DNA from 2 places in the Frankia casuarinae genome. Region 2 is predicted to be linked to the other one. Evidence: predicted binding sites of a transcription regulator. Region 2 holds the regulator's gene; the other holds the start of a gene.
What was found. Region 2 encodes LexA, which represses DNA repair genes until DNA is damaged. Its sites were predicted from a motif close to CGAACNNNNGTTCG; they were not measured.
Positions count from the first base shown of each region.

Region 1: the regulator LexA is predicted to act here: its motif matches at 2,959-2,972, upstream of FRANCCI3_RS11160 (HNH endonuclease signature motif containing protein).

Region 1 covers NC_007777.1:2,593,432-2,600,800, reverse strand. The annotation lists gene FRANCCI3_RS11185 (SHOCT domain-containing protein) at 1-29, opposite strand, end outside; gene FRANCCI3_RS11180 (GNAT family N-acetyltransferase) at 604-1,161, shown strand; gene FRANCCI3_RS11175 (MarR family winged helix-turn-helix transcriptional regulator) at 1,194-1,682, shown strand; gene FRANCCI3_RS11170 (hypothetical protein) at 1,985-2,281, shown strand; partial or broken gene FRANCCI3_RS11165 (MFS transporter) at 2,493-2,903, shown strand; gene FRANCCI3_RS11160 (HNH endonuclease signature motif containing protein) at 3,005-4,462, shown strand; gene FRANCCI3_RS11155 (PaaI family thioesterase) at 4,693-5,103, shown strand; partial or broken gene FRANCCI3_RS28040 (TetR/AcrR family transcriptional regulator) at 5,229-5,339, shown strand; gene FRANCCI3_RS28035 (hypothetical protein) at 5,524-5,844, shown strand; gene FRANCCI3_RS11145 (hypothetical protein) at 6,073-6,300, shown strand; gene FRANCCI3_RS11140 (class I SAM-dependent methyltransferase) at 6,592-7,369, opposite strand, start outside.
Region 2 covers NC_007777.1:4,189,728-4,197,096, reverse strand. The annotation lists gene FRANCCI3_RS28320 (helix-turn-helix domain-containing protein) at 1-123, opposite strand, end outside; gene hflX (GTPase HflX) at 572-2,032, shown strand; gene lexA (transcriptional repressor LexA) at 2,098-2,868, opposite strand; gene FRANCCI3_RS17710 (LysM peptidoglycan-binding domain-containing protein) at 3,173-3,547, shown strand; gene nrdR (transcriptional regulator NrdR) at 3,877-4,422, shown strand; gene FRANCCI3_RS17700 (vitamin B12-dependent ribonucleotide reductase) at 4,747-7,369, shown strand, end outside.

The sequences.
Region 1 (7,369 bases), 1.6 Mb from region 2:
CCCCAGGTGTGCCCATCCCAGATCATCATCGTGATCTCCTTCGATCTCGATACCCTCGGCGGTTCGATATCATTGGCGGCCTGCCGCTCCTCGACCTTCGTTCCGAGGGGCGATGGAACGAGGGCCGTTCGTCCCGGACCTGGCCGACGACCGGCCTGTGCTGGGGGAATGCCCCTGGCGCCGCCGTCCACACGACCGGCGATGGTCTGACCCGTCCCGGGCGAACTGGGCCGCGGGGCACAGGCCGCGGGCAGAGGCGTACCGCGAGCGCCCCGGGTCCGGCGGCCACGATGGCCACATCGAGGGCGGCGAGCGCCGGGCGGATGCGTTCCTCGTACGTCGTGGCCGGGTTGTGCAACGGCAGATCCGGTGCCACCACCCGATGTCCCCGCGCCCGCAGTTGCGCTCCGAGGGGCTCCCAGCACGTGGCGTCGTGCCAGGCTCCGTGCAGCAGACAGAACAGAGCCACGACCCGTGGCTATCCAGCCGGTGGCTCGCGCGCGGGTCCCACGGTCCGCCTCACAACCCACGGTCCGCCTCACAACCCACGGTCGCCGCCTTTCTCGCGGCGTGCCGCACGCTTCCGGCAAACTACCGGACACGATGAGTCTGACCACGATCATTCCCCTTCTCACGACGGACCGGCTCGTCCTGCGGCCCATCCACAACGACGACGTCGCCGGCTACACCGAGATCTGGTCCGATCCCGAGTTCACCCGCTACTTCCACCGGCCGACCGACCCGGACGGCGTCTGGCATGCCCTGGCCGGCTGCATGGGCTGCTGGGTGCTGACCGGCGTAGGTCCGTGGTCGGTTGTCGAGAAGGCGAGCGGGCAGCTCGTCGGCCAGGCGGGGCTGTGGACCGAACCCGGCTGGCCGGGCATCGAGGCCGTCTGGTTCCTGCGCCGGGACCGCTGGGGGCGCGGCTATGCCACCGAGGCCGCCACCGCGGCACTGACCTGGGTGTTCGCCCAGCGCCCCGACCTCACCGAGGTCGTCTCGGTCATCGTCCCGGCCAACGCCGCGTCTGTCCGGGTCGCCGAACGCCTCGGCATGGCATACGTCCGCAGCGAGTTCCTCCACGACGAGGCCCATGCCGTCTACGCGGTCAGCCGGGCCGGCTGGGTCACCCCAACCACTCGACAGCAAGCTTACGGATAATCCGCGACGGACCTAGTCGTTAGGCTGCGGGCATGACCGCCATGGCACCCTCCCGCGCCGGACCAGACTTGTCGTTCCTGCTGGACCACGCCAGTCATGCCCTGCGGACCCGGATGGCGGCCGCGCTCGCCGAGATCGGTCTCACCGCACGCATGCACTGCGTGCTGGTGCATGCCCTGGAGGAGGAGCGCACCCAGATCCAGCTCGCCGAGATCGGCGACATGGACAAGACAACGATGGTGGTCACCGTGGACGCCTTGGAGAAGGCCGGCCTCGCCGAACGTCGGCCCTCCGCCAGGGACCGGCGGGCTCGGATCATCGCGGTCACCGAGGCGGGCGCGCGGATCGCCGCGCGGAGCCAGGAGATCGTCGATCGGGTCCATGAGGAGGCGTTGGCGGCGCTTCCCACCAAGGAGCGGGAGGTCTTCCTGCGGGCGATGAACCGCTTGATCGAGGGGCATCTGGCCGGACCAGCGAAGAGCCCTCAGCCGGTCCGGCGGGCCCGCCAGCGGGCTCAGTAGCCACGAGAGCCACGCCTTCCACCGCCGCCGCATCTTCCAGCTGATGATCGTTCAGGACGGCAGCGTCGTGACCGTGGCGACGCCGGCCATTCAGAGCGACCTGGGTTTCTCACGAGGGCAACTGCTCGGCAAGCGGCAAGGACGGCGACGAGAACAAGGGCAGCCGGGTCCCCAAGTAAACGCTTCCAGCTAGAGTTTTCCCCGATTGGGACGTAGCCACCGCGGCCGTCCACGCGGGCGCTGTAGTCGACGCCGTGGCCGGGAACCGGCTGATTCACACCGACCTTCATGCCCACTAGTTCATGATCAGAGAGGACCGTGTCTGGGTGGTCGACTGGGGCTGGCCGGCGCAGGGTGCCGGCTGGGTAGACGCCGCGTTCATGGTGATCCGTCTCATTGGCGCCGGACATACCCCCCAGCAGGCCGAGCAGTGGGCGGCGGGGCTGGACTGCTGGGCTGGCGGCACCGACGAGGACCGGACCGCCTTCGCCTGCCACGTGGCGGGACTGTGGAGCATGCGAGCGGCGCAGTCGGACAGCCTTGCCGCTCAGAACCGAGCCGCCCTGGCGCGTAGCTATGCCACGTGGCGCCTGACCTGACCACGACCTGTATGGCCATGATGATCCCGTGATCTCGGGTTCGAGGTCAGTGCATCTGAGCCCCAGCCGGCGGGGTTGACTCCAAACCCTCCGTCGGCTGGCCCTTGGGACCCCGGCGAAGCCCCGAGCATGCGGGCCTCGCTGGGGTCCCCTGCCACATCTGGGGTCATCGCAACTTTTCTCTACCCTGTAGATCAGGCGTTGCTACGACGTACTACTTGCGTACCTGATCGCCTTCAGAAGTCTGCTGCTGGCCGGACGGCTTAGCGACCTCATCAGCCGGCGGCGCATGTTCTTGTCCGGCACCGCGGTGTTCACCGCGGCCTCGGCTCTCGCGGGAGCGGCCGGCAGCCCCGCGATGCTGATCCTCGCGCGTTTCCTGCAGGGGATCGGCGGCGCGATGGCCGCCGCCGTCAGCCTGGGCATCCTGGGGACACTGTTCGCCGAGCCCGGGCAGCGGGCCAGGGCGATCGCCGTCTTCAGCTTCACCGGTGCCGCCGGTGCCTCGATCGGCCAGGTGCTCGGCGGCGTCCTCACCGACACCGCAAGCTGGCGCTGGATCTTCATCAACGTGCCGATCGGGGTCGCGACGCTCGCGGTCGCCCTGCCGGCGCTGCCGGCCACAACGAAACGGCCTTCCTGCCCGCTCGGCAACCACAGCACCGAGTAACGGTAATCGAACATAGGTTCGACATCCGAGGTGGGGTGATCTACGCTTGATCCATGACCGCCACCGATCCCGCCACCGATCCCGCCACCGATCCCGCCACCGATCCCGCCACCGATCCCGCCACCGGGCAGCATCGGGTGCTGTCCGGGTTGGTGGGGGTGGCCGGGCAGGTGGGTGGCCTGGTAGAGGCGCCGGTGTGGTCGTTGTCGGACGCCGAGTTGTACGGCGCCCTGGACGACTGTTCGGTGGAGCTGGCCCGCCTTGCCGCGGTGCGGCTCGCGCTGGCGCGGGAGGCTCATGGGCGGAACCTGGCCGCGCGGGAGGGCGCGGCCGGTACGGCAGCGTTGCTGCGGGAACGGCTGCGGATGCGTCCCGTTGACGCCCGGCGTCTGCTTGATCTCGCGATTGCCGTGGATGGCCCGCTGGCCGCGACCGGCGCTGCCCTGACCGCCGGTGTGATCACTGTAGAGCAAGCATGGGAGATCCACCTGGCGCTGCGTTCTCTGCCGCGTGGCCTCGGCGCCGAGGTGTATACCGCCGCGGAGGCTTCGCTGCTGGAGCTGGCCTGGATGTTCGACCCCGCGGAGCTGGCCCGTCTCGGCCGGCACCTGCGCGAACAGCTCACCCAGATCGATACCAGCCCCGGCGGCGACGGGCCCACCGACACCGGTCACCACAACGACCCGGACAGCCAGAGCGATGCGGGCGACCAGAGCGATGCGGGCGACCGGGACGGTAGGCCGGGTCCCGGTAGTGATCCTGCCGACCGGCGGGGTCTGTGGTTGACCGACCTGCCGGGCGGGACCACGCGGATCAGCGGCACCCTTGATGCCGAAGCCGCCGCCCTGCTGCGTTCGGCGTTGGATCCGCTGGCCGGACCCCGCCCCGGCGATGACGGCACCGCCGATCCGCGTTCCCCGGCGCGGCGGCGTGCCGACGCCTTCGTCGAGCTGTTCCACCGCGTGCTCGGTGCCGGCGTTCTGCCCGTGACCGGTGGGGTGCGCCCGCATCTGACGGTGACCGTGCCGTGGGCGGCGCTGCTCGGCCACGGCGGGCCTCCGGCCTCGACCGGCTGGGGTCAGCCGCTGCCGGCCGGTGTGCTGCGCCGCCTGGCCTGTGACGCCTCGGTCGGCCGGGTGCTGTTCGATGCGGCCAGCGTTCCGTTGGATGTCGGTCGTGCCTACCGGAGCGCACCGGCGGATCTGCGTCGCGCCGTCATCGCCCGCGATGTCTGCTGCGCATATCCGGGATGTGACCGCCCGTCGTCGTGGTGTGAAATTCACCATGTTCGTCATTGGATAGACGGCGGAGAAACCTCGCTCGACAATCTGGTCTTGCTGTGCGGATATCATCACCGGTTCGTGCACCACCAGGGTTGGACCGTCCGGCTCGGCCCCGACCGCCGGCCCGAGTTCCTTCCTCCACCCTGGATCGACCTGGCACGAAAACCCCGCCGCAACCCCTATTCACGACATACCGCCGACCTCCTACACACCGCGCCAGGCGGATAACCATCGCTTCGCCCTGGATTCAGGCGAGCAGCGAGACGAAAGCAGTGGCTCAGCCGACCGCAGCCGGCCACGGCCCAGATCATCAGTCCGCAGTCCGCCATCGAGACCACTGCCAATCGTGTCGTCACCCCTCCGCCACCCGCGCCCAGTCCCTGACGACCCACGAACCTCCCAAGGCCCACACTGCTTGGTAGGCACCCCGCCGGCAGGCACACCTTCCTGGAGAGCCGATGACGCCCGACATCGCCGTGGCCCGCGGGCTACTCGCAGCCCAGCCCTTCAGTCGACTGCTCGGCGCCCGGCTCAGTCGCTTCGAGGCGGGGGTGGCCGAGCTGACCATCCCGCTCGGAGATCATCTACGCCAGCAGCACGGCGCCGCGCACGGCGGGGCGCTGAGCTATGCCGCCGACACTGCCCTCACCTTCGCCGCCGGCAGCGTCGCGGGGGACGCCGTCCTGACCTCCGAGATGAAGATCAACTATCTCCGGGGGGCGCGGGGCGACGAGCTCATCGCCCGTGCCGAGGTCGTCCACGCCGGCTCCACTCTGGTTACCGTGCGCTGCGAGGTCTTCGACCGCGGCGGAGACAGGGACGGGGAACGGCTCTGCGCCGTCGCGCTCGGCACCGTCGCGCGCCGCTGACCACCAGCACACCCCTCGTGACGACCAAGCTTCCGTACGACCAAGCTTCGTAGGCTCGAAGGGGCGTACGGCCGAGCCCCCCGGAGGTGCACACGGCCAGCAGCGTGGCGACGGCGGACCGGCCGATGCGCTCGCACGCGCGCCGCAACCGCGAGCGGATCCTCGAGGTGGCCCGGGGCGCCTTCGCCGGCAGCGACAGGGACATCTCCCTCAACGAGGTCGCCAGGCAGGCGGAGGTCGGGATCGGCACGCTCTTCCGGCACTTTCCCAACCGGGACGCGCTGCTCGAGGCGCTGCCGCACGACCGGACCGCCGCGCTACTCGACGAGGTGGACCGGCTGCTGGACGCCCCGGACGCGGGCGCGGCGCTGTTCGGTTGGCTCGACAAACTGATTGCGCACATCGCGACCTACCGGGGGGGTGGCCGCCAGGCTGCTCACCATGGTGCGCGACGAGGAGACGGGGCTGCACGCGTCCTGCTACTCCCTCGAGCAGGCGACGCTGGCATTCCTCGTCCGGGCCCAGCGGGCCGGCGACGTCCGGTCGGACGTGCGGGTCGAGGAGGTGATCTCTCTCGTGACCGCCATCGGCTGGATCCGGGAACAGGCGCCGGAGCGGGCGGACCACGCTCGACCCCTGCTCTCGATCATGACCGATGGCCTGCGGGTTCAGTCCCGGCCGACGACCGATGACACCCCGGGATCTTATAAAACGGAGCACCACCCCGGTACGGGATCATAGACGACGGATCACGACGGATCACGACGGATCACGACGGATCACCCGGGGGAGGCGGTGCCATGGGCGGCGCGGGCGTGATCGTGGATCGTGTCGAGCGGGCTGTCGATCTTCTGCGGTTGGTCGCTCGTGCTCGGGCCACGGACGGACAGACGGGTAAGAGCGGCCCGTGCGGGAACTGGTACTCCGAAGGATGTGTATCCGCAGACCCCGATGAAGGGAGCCGATCAGATGACCACGACAGCCGAGACCGGGAACGTCACCGGCACGAAGGACGCCCAGTACGACCTGCTGTGGTTCACGGAGCGGTGTCTGAGCAACGCGCTGCGGCTGGAGACCTACATCGGCGACGCCGAGCGCGACGACGACCAGGAGCTGGCTAGCTTGTTCCGCCGGGCGCAGAACGAAAGCCGCAAGGGCGCCGAGGAGGGCAAGCAATTGCTGCGCAACCGGCTCTGACCCGGCCCCTCTCACCTCCTCCGGTGGCTCCGGTTCCCCCGGTGCCCGGCCGCGGAGACGACCGACCGGCGTACGGTCCGCAGTGTCTTGCCGGTCGGTCGCCACGATCGCCGAGTGCGGTCTCGCAGGTTTCCCCACACGGGTGCCCTGGACATCATCCCCGGTCAACCCCAACCGAAACCCACGATGGCGCTACATACTGTAAGTAGGTCAGGTGACGGGCGGATCAGGGTGACTGGCGGATCGGTTCGCGTGAGCGGAGCGCGCGAGGTGGCGCCAGACCAGGGCGGGTCAGACCGTGTCGAAGTCGGCCACGAGGAGGTCGGCTACGACGACGTGGCCGTTGCGCAGCGATTGGCGGTGCCGAACCGGCACCGCCAATCGCCGGGCGAGCGTGAGCAGGTCGTCGTCGCGGCGGACGGTGAAGCCGTGGGCGGCGAGCATCCGACGCATCGCGGCGGGGGTCCATGCCGAGCGGTTGGGTTCGCGGGCCATGGGATCGGGGCGCCGTGACACAATAGTCAGCACCCGTCCCGCCAGCCGGCCGAGAAGCGCCGAGAGCGCCGGCGCGTGGTAATGAACGATCAGGCGGCTTCCCGGGGTCGAGCGCCCCGCCACGACCCGGGTCGTGGCGGCGACTTGGCCACGGGTGAGGTAGGGTACGACACCCTCCCAGATCCAGACCGTCGGCACCGTCGGCCGATGCCCCACCGACGTCAGGGCCGCGTCGAGGTCGTCACGGCTGAAGTCCACCGGCGCAAAGCGCGGTGCCGTTCCCGGCGGCCCCGCGTCCCCGAGCCGATCCGCGTCCCCGAGCCGGTCGAGCTTGTCCCGCTGGGACGCCGGATGATCGACCTCGAATACGGCGACGCCGGCGAGCTCCGGCATCCGCCAGGGCCGTCCGTCCAGGCCCGCGCCGAGAACCACCAGTTGCTCCGCCCGCCGCACCTCCCGATCGCCGTCGGCCCCACCGACGGCCTCCCGGAGGGCCTCGTCGATGGCGACGGTACGCGGCACCATCACCTCACCGCAGGCCCGCACCATCTCAAACTCAAGCCGCGCCCCCCAC
Region 2 (7,369 bases):
TCCAGAGCCCGAGTCGAAGCGGAGCCCGACGTGCCGCACGCCTGGTGCCCAGCGCACCAGCTTCGCCGCCGTGTCCGGCCCCGCGACGATCAGATTGGCGTCGGAACTCCAGATGATGTCCATGCATCCGTCCGGCAACACTCGCCGACTGCCCACCACACCTGTGCGCTCGGTGCGCTCGGTGCGGTCCGAGGGTCCGGTGCGGTCCGGATGCCGGTCCGCCGTCGTCCGCGTGGTGTCCGGGGGGTGTCCAGGGGGAGTCGGGCGGCCCGAGCTGTCCCAGATCGTCGCGGCGAGGCGGTGGGCCCGTCTTTCGTGGTACTCGTGGTACACGTCGCAGAGGCTACGTCGGCGGGGCGGCAAAACGGTTCGCGATCGACGTGGTGACGTGGGACCCTGGTTGGCGACGGGATTCGCCGGGAAACGAGGGGGAGGCGCGCCACGAGTGCGGCAGGGTCTTCCGGTCCGGCGGATCCTCCTCGGGCCACCGGGTCGTGGGGCCCGGCCGGAGCAAGCGGCACGGAATGATCGCGGAATGGTGCGGTAGCGGGCCGCGTTGAGAACGGATGGTATGACACTTCCTGCTGACGCCTTCGATGCGTCCACTCTCGACAGATCCCTCATCAAGCTGACCGAAGCCGATTCGTCTTACCTGCCGAACTTCTTCGACGATTCTGGGGACGGTTTCGACCTGGAGGATCGCGCCGCGTTGCGGCGGGTTCCCGGTCTCGCCACCGAGCTCGACGACGTCACCGAGGTCGAGTACCGGCAGCTGCGGCTGGAGCGTGTCGTCCTCATCGGCGTATGGACGTCGGGTTCCCCGCGGTCGGCCGAGAGCTCCATGGCGGAGCTCGCGGCGCTCGCCACGACCGCCGGTTCGGTGGTGCTCGACGCGCTCGTGCAGCGTCGCGACCGGCCGGATGCCGCGACTTACGTCGGTTCGGGCAAGGCCCGCGAGCTCGCCGAGGTCGTCGCGGCGACCGGCGCGGACACGGTGGTCTGCGATGGCGAGCTCACCCCGGGTCAGCTGCGGCAGCTGGAGGAGGTCGTCAAAGTAAAGGTCATCGACCGGACGGCCCTCATCCTGGACATCTTCGCCCAGCACGCGACCTCTCGCGAGGGCAAGGCCCAGGTCGAGCTCGCGCAGTTGCAGTACATGCTGCCCCGGCTGCGTGGGTGGGGTGAGTCGATGTCGCGGGCCGCGGCCAGTGGCGGCGGCCGGGCGCCCATCGGTACCCGTGGTCCCGGTGAGACGAAGATCGAGACCGATCGTCGGCGGCTGCGGGCCAGGATGGCGCGGTTGCGCCGCGAGCTCGCCGCGATGACGACCGTGCGGGAGACCAAGCGTTCCGCCCGGCGGCGGGGTGAGGTCCCCAGCGTGGCGATCGCCGGTTACACCAACGCCGGTAAGTCGTCGCTGCTCAACCGGCTGACCGGCGCGGGTGTCCTGGTCGAGGACGCGCTGTTCGCCACCCTTGATCCGACCGTGCGGCGGGCGACCCTGCCGGACGGCCGGGCCTTCACCCTGACCGACACCGTCGGATTCGTCCGGCATCTGCCGCATCAGATCGTCGAGGCGTTCCGCTCGACGCTGGAAGAGGTCGCCGATGCCGATCTCATCCTGCACGTTGTGGACGGATCATCGCCGGAGCCGGCCGCGCAGATCTCCGCCGTGCGCGAGGTTCTCAACGACATCGACGCGGGCGGCGTTCCCGAGCTGATCGTCGTCAACAAGGTGGACGCCGTGGAGCCGACGGTCGTCGCGGGGTTGCGCCAGCTCGCCCCGGACGCCGTGTTCGTCTCGGCACGCACGGGCGAGGGGCTGGCCGCGCTGGTCGACGCGCTCTGTGCCCGGGTGCCGCATCCCGACGTGGAGATGCGCGTGCTCGTGCCCTACACCCGGGGCGACTTGGTCTCCCGGGTGCACGCGAACGGCGAGGTGCTCACGATGGAGCACACCGAGACCGGTACCCGGCTGTCCGCCCGGGTTTCCTCGGGACTCGCGGCGGAGCTGCACGCCTACCGGGCCTGAGCCCAGGAGCGATCAGACGCGAGGCAACCCGGCCGGCCGCCCGCCGGGCGGCCGGCCGATCCACATCAAACCCTGCGGAGCACAGCCACGATCCGGCCGAGGATGGTCGCATCCTCACCGGGGATGTCGGCGAAGGCCGAGTTCTCCGGATGTAGCCAGATCTTGCCGTCCCGAACCCGCAGACGCTTGACCGTCGCCTCCCCGTCGATCATTGCGGCGACGATCTCCCCGTTGTCCGCGACCGGCTGCTGGCGGACGACCACCCAGTCACCGTCGCAGATCGCCGCGTTGATCATCGAGTCGCCGACGACCCGGAGCAGGAACAGAGTGCCCTCGCCGACGATCTCCCTGGGTAGCGGGAAGACGTCCTCGACCGCCTGCTCGGCCAGGATCGGGCCACCGGCGGCGATCCGGCCCAGCACCGGCACGTAGGCCGCGTCCGACTTGCTTCCTTCGGTGGTGCCCGGCGCCGCCTCACCGACGATGGGAATCGTGCCCGCCACCGTCGTCGCGCCCGCGCCCACATCCGCGCGTTGCCGGGGGTGCTCGACGGTCAGCACCTCCATCGCTCTCGGGCGGTTCGGGTCCCGCCGCAGGTAGCCCTTCTCCTCGAGCACCTTGAGCTGGTGAGCCACACTACTGGTGCTGGTGAGGCCGACCGCCTCACCGATCTCCCGCACGCTGGGCGGATATCCGCGCCGCTCCACCGCGGCCCGGATGACCTCCAGCACCCTGCGCTGCCGGGGGGTCAGGCCCGCGTCCGTGGGGCCTTCGGGAAAGGCTCGCACGTTGCCGCGGGTTCCGCCCCGGCGCGTACCCCTGCCTTGGCTAGTCATCGCTTACCGCTCTCCTCGTCGCGTTTTTCTTCCGCCGTGCGGCCACCGGCCGGCCGGCGACCGCACGGCGGACCGTCCCGCTCCGGAAGCGGTCACCCACCGACTCGCCGCCGTCCGTGACCGGGGGAAACCGCCCGGTTCACACCCGACCGACTCGACGGTAACCGGCGGGTCGCAGAATCTCAAACGTCTGTTCGAGCGTGTCCCTGGCGGTTTCCGGTTCCCGATGCGACAATCGACCACGCGTTCGATCGAACGAAGGTTCGATCTTCGGTGTTCGGTGTCGTCGGAACGGGAGGGTGCCGTGGGATCCGCACACAGGGCGCGGGTCGTCGACCTGTCGATGGCCAGGGACCGGGTGGGTCATCGGCCGCCGGGTCGCCCGCCCGCACCCCCGCCGCTCCGGCTGACCCGGCGGGGTCGGGTGGTGGTGGTATCGATCGTCGTGGCGGTCGTCGTGGCGGTAGCAATCATGATCATGCCTGGGGTGTCGATTGCCGGGCCGGATACCGCGGAGGCGCCGCGGCACCATCTGGTCATGCCGGGGGAGACGCTGTGGGAGGTGGCAGTGGCGCTCGACGAGAGCGCCGACACCCGGGTCATGGTGGACCGGCTGATGCGGCTGAACCACCTGCGGTCACCACTGATCGCCCCGGGCCAGTCGTTACTCCTTCCCTGACGCCCGGCTTCCCGGGTCCACGAGTGTCTCGGCGCAGGGTTCTCGCGCACCGTCGTCTTTCGTCCACGTGCGGTGCCACGTGCGATGCGGACCACACGGACCATACGGGGGTGCTGTCCTCATCTCTGGGGCCGTGCGCTACCTTGGACACAACATCTGGTGCTTACCGGGGTGTAAGTCATCCACAGGTTGTTCCACAGGTCTTCCGCGGGGAGCTGGCGGTCCATCCACAAGGTGGTCTGTCCGGCGTGGATGCCGGGTCCTCAACGGTGTCCCTCATCCCCGGTCCGGGGCGGTCGGCTCCGGCGCGGGCGAAGGAGGCGTAGCGCGTGCGGTGCCCGTTCTGCCGGCATCCGGACAGTCGCGTCGTTGACAGTCGGGAGGCCGAGGAGGGTTCGGCGATCCGCCGCAGGCGGTCCTGCCTGTCCTGCGGTCGCCGGTTCACTACGATGGAGGAGGCGTCCCTTCAGGTTCGCAAGCGCAGTGGGGCGGCCGAGCCGTTCAGCCGGGCCAAGGTCATCGCCGGTGTCCGCAAGGCCTGCCAGGGCCGGCCGGTGCGGGATGATGATCTCGCGCTTCTGGCGCAGCGGGTAGAGGACGCCGTCCGCTCGTCGGGGTCGGCGGAGGTGCCCGCGGAGGCGATCGGCCGGGCGATCCTCGGTCCGCTCCGTGAGCTCGACGAGGTGGCTTATCTCCGCTTCGCCTCGGTGTACCTGGCCTTCGAGTCGTTGACTGACTTCGAGTCCGCGATCGCCGCGTTGCGCTCCGAGGCCGCCGGACCTCCCACCACGCGGGATGGACCAGCACGACCGGTCCCGCGTGGCGCCGTCGATGTCTCGCCGGTGATCGGCACCCAGCAGGTGCATAGCAGGTAGGGCCGGGACCGCTCGACCGAAAGCGTCATACATCGCCCTGGCTCGCCGTGCCGGCCCGGTCCCGCCGGCGACGGGTGACATCCCGCGTCGCGGCCGTGCGAGGACCGCGGACCTCCCGGACGGCACGCATGCGGCCCGGCTCGACCTGGCTGGTGCCGTTCGCCGTGCGTGTGTTTGCCGTGCGCGTGCTCGTCCCCGCGGGCACCGCCGTGCGTCGAGGTCCGGCCCCGCACCGTCCCGACGTCCACTGGCTGCGGCCTGGGGCGGGGATGCCCACAACACATTGTTGAAGGTTGAAGCTGACGAGTGAAGACGAGGAGCGTCATGACCGACAGCCGCGGCACGAAGCCGAGCAGGTCAGCGGCGAAAGCGAGTGGGTTGAAGATCCAGCGGTCACGTACCACCGCCGGCGTCCACCCGTACGACGAGGTCACCTGGGAGTCCCGGGACGTCGTCATGACCAACTGGCGGGACGGCTCGGTCAACTTCGAGCAGCGGGGAGTGGAATTCCCGCAGTTCTGGTCGGTGAACGCCTCCAACATCGTTACCAGCAAGTACTTCCGTGGGGCGCCCGGCACGCCGGGGCGGGAGTGGTCGCTGCGGCAGTTGATCGATCGGGTCGTGCACGCCTACGGCGCGGCCGGCCGCGAGCACGGCTACTTCGCCTCGGACACCGACGCCGAGATCTTCGAGCACGAACTGACCTGGATGCTGCTCCACCAGGTCTTCAGCTTCAACTCGCCGGTCTGGTTCAACGTGGGAACCCCCGCGCCGCAGCAGGTCTCGGCGTGCCAGCCCTATGACGCCCTCGTCAGCACGCCATCCGGTCTGGTTCCCATCGGCGCCTTGGTGGAGACGGACGCGGTGGGGATGAAGGTCTTCGACGCGCACGGTCTGACCCAGGTGATCGCGACCAAGTCCAACGGCGTCAAGGACGTCCTGCGGATCTGGACGAGGGCCGGTCACGCGCTCGACGTCACCGCCGATCATCTGGTGTGGCGGAGCACCTCCGCGGGTGCCGGGGCCTTCGTCCCCGCCGGCGCGCTGCGGGCCGGGGACACCCTCGAGTGGCATCGCACCATCGCCCCGGGCGAGGGTGAGATCACTTCACGGGAGATCGCCGAGGCGGCGCTCGCGGGCCGGCTGCAGGCGGACGGTTTTGTTGGTCGGTACGCCGGTACGAACGCCTCGCTGACCATCGAGGCGATGACTGTGCCGACCCGGCTGTATGATGCTCCGCTACCCGTTGTCGCGGCTTATCTGCGCAGCCTGTTCCAGGCCGATGGCTACGTGTCCCGCCGGGAGCGCTCGACGCTGATCGGGCTGGACATGATCAGCGAGGGCCTCATTCGCGGGGTGCAGGGTTTGCTCGCCCGGTTCGGCATCTTCGCGCGGGTACGCCGCGAGGCGGATCCGCGACCCGACCGCCACGACCTCTGGAGCCTGGGCATTCAGAACGCCGGTGACCGGCGGACGTTCGCGGACGAGATCGGCTTCCTCGATCCGGTGAAGGCCGCGAAGCTGGAGGCGTCGTTCGATCAGCCCGGCCAGGCCGCGAAGCCGGTGAAGCGGTTGCAGATCGAGCGCATTGAGCCGCGCGGGCCGATGCCGGTCTACGACATCCAGACCGACAGCGGCGAGTACCTCTCCGCCGGCCTCCGTGTGCACAACTGCTTCATCCTCTCCGTGGACGACACCATGGAGTCGATCCTGAACTGGTACCGGGAAGAGGGGCTGATCTTCAAGGGGGGTTCCGGGGCCGGGCTCAACCTGTCCCGCATCCGGTCCTCGAAGGAGCTGCTGTCCTCCGGGGGCACCGCCTCCGGGCCGGTGAGCTTCATGCGCGGCGCCGACGCCTCGGCGGGTACGATCAAGTCCGGTGGCGCGACCCGGCGGGCGGCGAAGATGGTCGTGCTCGACGTCGATCATCCCGACATCGTCGAGTTCGTGGAGACGAAGGCCCGGGAAGAAGACAAGATCCGGGCGTTGCGGGACGCCGGCTTCGACATGGACCTCGGCGGGCGCGACATCGCCTCCGTGCAATACCAGAACGCCAACAACTCCGTCCGGGTGACCGACGAGTTCATGCGGGCGGTCGTCGACGGCGGCGGCTTCGACCTGCGGGCCCGCCTCGACGGCCGTGTCCTGGAGACGGTGGACGCCCGCGGGCTGTTCCACACGATCGCCGAGGCCGCGTGGGCCTGCGCCGATCCCGGCATCCAGTACGACGGAACGATCAACGACTGGCACACCTGCCCCGAGAGCGGCCGGATCAGCGCCTCCAACCCGTGCAGCGAGTACGTGCACCTGGACAACTCCAGCTGCAACCTGGCCTCGCTGAACCTGCTGAAGTTCCTGCGCCCGGACCGCAGCTTCGACGCCGAGGCGTTCGTCGCGGCGGTCGAGTTGATCATTACCGCGATGGACATCTCGATCTGCTTCGCCGACTTCCCGACGCCGGAGATCACCAGGGTCAGCCGGGCCTACCGGCAGCTCGGCATCGGCTACGCCAACCTCGGTGCCCTGCTGATGGCCAGCGCCCGGGCCTACGACTCGGACGGCGGCCGGGCGCTGGCCGCATCGATCACCTCGCTGATGACGGCCACCGCCTACCGGCGCTCCGCCGAACTCGCCGGGATCGTCGGCGCCTACGACGGCTTCGCCCGCAACGCGGACGCGCACCGGCGGGTGATGCGCAAGCATGCCGCCGCGAACGACGCGGTGCGCAGCGTGCACGCCGAGGACTCCCGGATCCTCGCCGTCGCGTCCCGGGAATGGGCCCGGGCGCAGACCGTCGGCGAGAAGCACGGATGGCGCAACGCGCAGGCCAGCCTGCTCGCCCCGACGGGCACGATCGGTCTGGCGATGGACTGCGACACCACCGGCATCGAGCCGGACCTCGCCCTGGTGAAGATGAAGAAGCTGGTCGGCGGCGCCAGCATGAGGA